2 regions of the Nocardia sp. NPDC055053 genome follow, and region 2 is predicted to be linked to the other one. Evidence: riboswitches for the same ligand, from Rfam matches in the RefSeq annotation. Region 2 holds a riboswitch; the other holds the start of a gene.

What was found. Region 2 has a riboswitch for cobalamin ahead of glyA (serine hydroxymethyltransferase). Riboswitches for the same ligand answer to the same signal wherever they lie in the genome.
Region 1: linked by a shared signal. The riboswitch ahead of metE (5-methyltetrahydropteroyltriglutamate--homocysteine S-methyltransferase) and the one ahead of glyA (serine hydroxymethyltransferase) in region 2 are both predicted to bind cobalamin.

Annotation. Positions count from the first base shown of each region.
Region 1 covers NZ_JBSGVD010000001.1:19,869-22,064, forward strand. The annotation lists gene ACWF82_RS00090 (pyruvate carboxylase) at 1-806, opposite strand, end outside; cobalamin riboswitch at 1,084-1,282, shown strand; gene metE (5-methyltetrahydropteroyltriglutamate--homocysteine S-methyltransferase) at 1,426-2,196, shown strand, end outside.
Region 2 covers NZ_JBSGVD010000036.1:27,387-29,582, reverse strand. The annotation lists gene ACWF82_RS28110 (TetR/AcrR family transcriptional regulator) at 1-244, shown strand, start outside; cobalamin riboswitch at 556-736, shown strand; gene glyA (serine hydroxymethyltransferase) at 884-2,185, shown strand.

The DNA.
Region 1 (2,196 bases), on a different contig from region 2:
CTGTACCCGATCTGCCGGGCGAAAGCCACCGCATCCGCGCAAATCCGTTCCCGCAGCGCGGGATCCAGATTCGGGGCCGGTGCGAGCTCGATCACCTTCTGATGACGACGCTGCAACGAACAATCCCGCTCGAACAGGTGCATCACATTGCCATGCTGATCAGCCAGAATCTGCACCTCGATGTGGCGCGGGTTCACCACCGCCTGCTCGAGGAACACCGTCGGATCACCGAACGCCGACTCGGCCTCCCGCGACGCCGCCTCGATCGACTCACGCAGCTGCTCCGGCGCGGCGACCCGGCGCATACCGCGACCACCACCACCGGCCACAGCCTTGACGAAGATCGGGTACTCGAACTCCTGCGACGCCGCCAGCAGCGCGTCGATATCGGCGGAAGGCTCACTCGACTTCAACACCGGCAGCCCGGCGGCCTTGGCGGCGGCGATGGCGGTGGCCTTGTTACCGGCCATCTCGAGCACCGAGGCCGACGGGCCGATGAACGTGATCCCCTCACGCTCACAGGCGGCGGCGAGGTCGGGGTTCTCCGACAGGAACCCGTAACCTGGGTAGATGGCGTCGGCGCCCGCCGACTTGGCCGCGTCGATGATCGCCTCGATCGACAGGTACGCCCGGACCGGGTGCCCTTCCTCGCCGATCTGATACGACTCGGCCGCCTTCAGACGGTGCACGGAGTTGCGGTCCTCATGCGGGAACACCGCGACCGTTCCGATGCCGAGTTCGTATGCCGCGCGGAAGGCGCGAATGGCGATCTCACCACGATTTGCGACCAAGACTTTCGAGAACATTCGCCCACGGTACCCGGCCGTGACCGCACGACCGACACGCAAGGTGCCTTCGCAGCATTCTTCACATCGCACACCCGCCCACCTGCGAAGTTGCGTTCATCCGGCCGTCACATCTCACCGTGGCGACCGGTCGGCGGTGCGCCCGCAACGCGCAGGTCACGCCGTTTACGTCGACAGGGCCAGTAGCTGTCACCGCCTGCGAGGCCCTATGCTGAGTGATGCAGCTGGTTCGCCTGCGCGGTGGAAGAGTCGGAGCCCCGACCTCCCGCACCGGCGTCGAAACCCGGGCACGCGTCGTCGCGTGCCGGGTGAAGAGGGAACCCGGTGGGAATCCGGGACTGTCCCGCAGCGGTATGCAGGAACGACCGCCGTCATCAGCACTGGGCACGACGCCTGGGAAGCGACGGCCAGTAGGTCGGTCGATCACACGACCGGTGCCAGCGAGTCCGAAGACCTGCCGACTGTGCCGGATACGCCGTATCCGGCGGCCACCGCCTCGTGGATCGGGCGCGCTGACCACCTGTGCCGACCTGTCGCGACTTCGCGGCGGGTCCCTCCGGTGTCGGCGTCTGCCCGCGGAAAGGCGACGGCTCTCCCTGCACGACACTGGAGAATCTCCGTGACTGTTTCGCACTCTCCGTTCACCGCAACGGTTCTCGGCTTGCCGCGGGTCGGCCCGAACCGGGAACTCAAGCGCGCCACCGAGGCCTACTGGGCAGGTCGCGTCGATGCCGAGCACCTGCACACTGTCGGCCGCGAGCTGCGCCGGGCGCAGCTCACCGAACTGCGGGCGGCCGGCCTGGATTCGGTGCCCGTCGGCACCTTCTCCTACTACGACCAGATGCTCGACACCGCGGTCCTGCTCGGCGCACTGCCGCCCCGCGTGGCCGGAATCGCCGACCCGCTCGACCGCTATTTCGCGGCCGCGCGCGGCACCGACACCGTCGCCCCGCTCGAGATGACCAAGTGGTTCGACACCAACTACCACTACCTGGTGCCCGAGATCGACGCGGCCACCGTCTTCTCGCTGAACCCGGAGAAGCTGCTGGCCGAGCTGGCCGAGGCGCTCGAGCTCGGCGTCGCGGCCCGTCCGGTCGTCGTCGGCCCGATCACCTTCCTGAAGCTGGCCAAGGCGGCCGACAGCGACGCCATCGACCGGCTGCCCGAGCTGGTCGCGCTCTACGGCGACCTGCTGACCCGGCTGGCCGACGCGGGCGCGCAGTGGGTGCAGATCGACGAGCCGGTGCTGGTCACCGACCTCACCGAGGCCGAGCTCGCCGCCGTACGCGAGACTTACACCGCGCTGTCGAGCGTGCCGCAGCGGCCCGCGATCCTGGTCGCGACCTACTTCGGGCATCCCGACGCGGCGCTGGGCGCACTCGCCGACACC
Region 2 (2,196 bases):
CGACCCCGAGGTCGCCACCGCCCGCCGCCGCTTCTGGGACAACCGCTTCGAACGCACCGCACCCGTCATCGACAAGGCGGTCGAACGCGGCGAACTCCCCGCAGGCACCGACCCGAGTGAGGTCATCGAAACCCTGTCCGCCCCACTGTATTTCCGCCTGATGGTCACCGACCTACCCCTGGACGACACGTTCGTCACCCGCTGCATCGACCAGACCATCGCCCTGTACGGGAAGACAGACTGACCCGGACCGCCTCCCGACGTGATGGCCCCCGCGACCACCAGCTTGCGGTCAGCGCCGGGATCGAGGCGACGGGCCGCAGTATGGCCCCCCGCGGTGAAATCCAGGGCACAGCGGGCAGGTCTTCGGACTCGCGGGCACCGGCCTGGCTCGGCCGACCTACTGGCCGTCGCTTCCCGGGGGAGGCACCGAGGCCGTTCGGTATCCCGGCCCCTCCGGGTATCGGGGCGCGGATGGCCGTATGCTGTCCGGGCAGCTGGTTCGCCGGTGGCGAGGACGACGGGAGCCCCCGCGCCGCCGCCGGTGTCGACACCTGGCGCGACAGAACTGTCGTGTGGTGGAGAGGGAACCCGGTGGAAATCCGGGACTGTCCCGCAGCGGTGAGCAGGAACGAACGCCGTCAACGGCACTGGGCTACCCATGCCCGGGAAGCGATGGTCAGTAGGTCGGCCCGGGGGAGCCCCGGTCGGCGCCCGCGAGTCCGAAGACCTGCCACTGTGCCGGGCGCGCCGCGTCCGGCGGTCGTCGCCTCGTGGATCGGGCGTACACCGGCGAACTCTCGAATCGTGTTGTGCGAGTGAGGTTCGCTGTGGTGCGTCGCTAGGGCGGCGGCCGTTGCTGCCAGTCGACGGAGAACACATCGTGGCCAAGTTCGCTACCACCGCCCGCTCGGTGAATACCCAGTCTCTCGGTGAGCTCGATCCCGAGTTGGCCGCCGCGATGGCGGGCGAGCTCGCCCGCGAACGCGACACCCTCGAGATGATCGCTTCGGAGAACTTCGTGCCGCGCGCGGTCCTGCAAGCGCAGGGTTCCGTGCTCACCAACAAATACGCCGAGGGCTACCCGGGCCGCCGCTACTACGGTGGCTGCGAAGCCGTCGACGTGGTGGAAACCCTGGCCCGTGACCGCGCCAAGGAACTCTTCGGTGCCGAGTTCGCCAACGTCCAACCCCACTCCGGCGCCCAAGCCAACGCCGCGGTGCTGATGGCGTTGATGAACCCGGGCGAAACCCTGCTCGGCCTGGACCTGGCCCACGGCGGTCACCTCACCCACGGTATGCGCCTGAATTTCTCGGGCAAGCTTTATGACGTGCACTCCTACGGTGTGTCCAAGGAAGATCACCGCATCGACATGGACGAGGTCCGTGACATCGCGGTCAAGGCCAAGCCGAAGGTGATCGTGGCCGGTTGGTCGGCGTATCCGCGGCATCAGGACTTCGCGCGGTTCCGTGAGATCGCCGACGAGGTCGGTGCCTACCTGTGGGTCGACATGGCGCACTTCGCCGGTCTGGTCGCCGCCGGTCTGCATCCGTCGCCGGTGCCCTATGCCGATGTCGTGTCCTCCACCGTGCACAAGACCCTCGGCGGCCCGCGTTCGGGTCTGATCCTGGCCAAGCAGGAATTCGCCAAGAAGCTGAACTCGGCGGTGTTCCCGGGTCAGCAGGGCGGCCCGCTCATGCACGTGATCGCCGCCAAGGCCGCCGCGTTCAAGATCGCCGCGACCGAGGAGTTCGCCGACCGTCAGCAGCGGACCCTGTCGGGCGCCCGGATCCTGGCCGAACGTTTGACCGGCGCCGACGTCAAGGACAAGGGTGTCTCGGTCCTGACCGGCGGCACCGACGTGCACCTGGTCCTGGTCGACCTGCGTAACTCCGAACTCGACGGTCAGCAGGCCGAAGACCTCCTGCATGAGGTCGGTATCACCGTCAACCGCAACGCGGTCCCGTTCGACCCGCGTCCGCCGATGGTGACTTCGGGTCTGCGGATCGGTACCGCCGCCCTGGCTACTCGTGGTTTCGGTGATACCGAGTTCAGCGAGGTCGCCGAGATCATCGCCGCTACCCTCGCGGGCACCTCGGACACCGAGTCGCTGCGGGCGCGGGTGTCCAAGCTGGCTCAGAGTGTCCCGCTTTACCAGGGCCTCGAGGACTGGGCGCTCATCTGAACCGCTGCGCA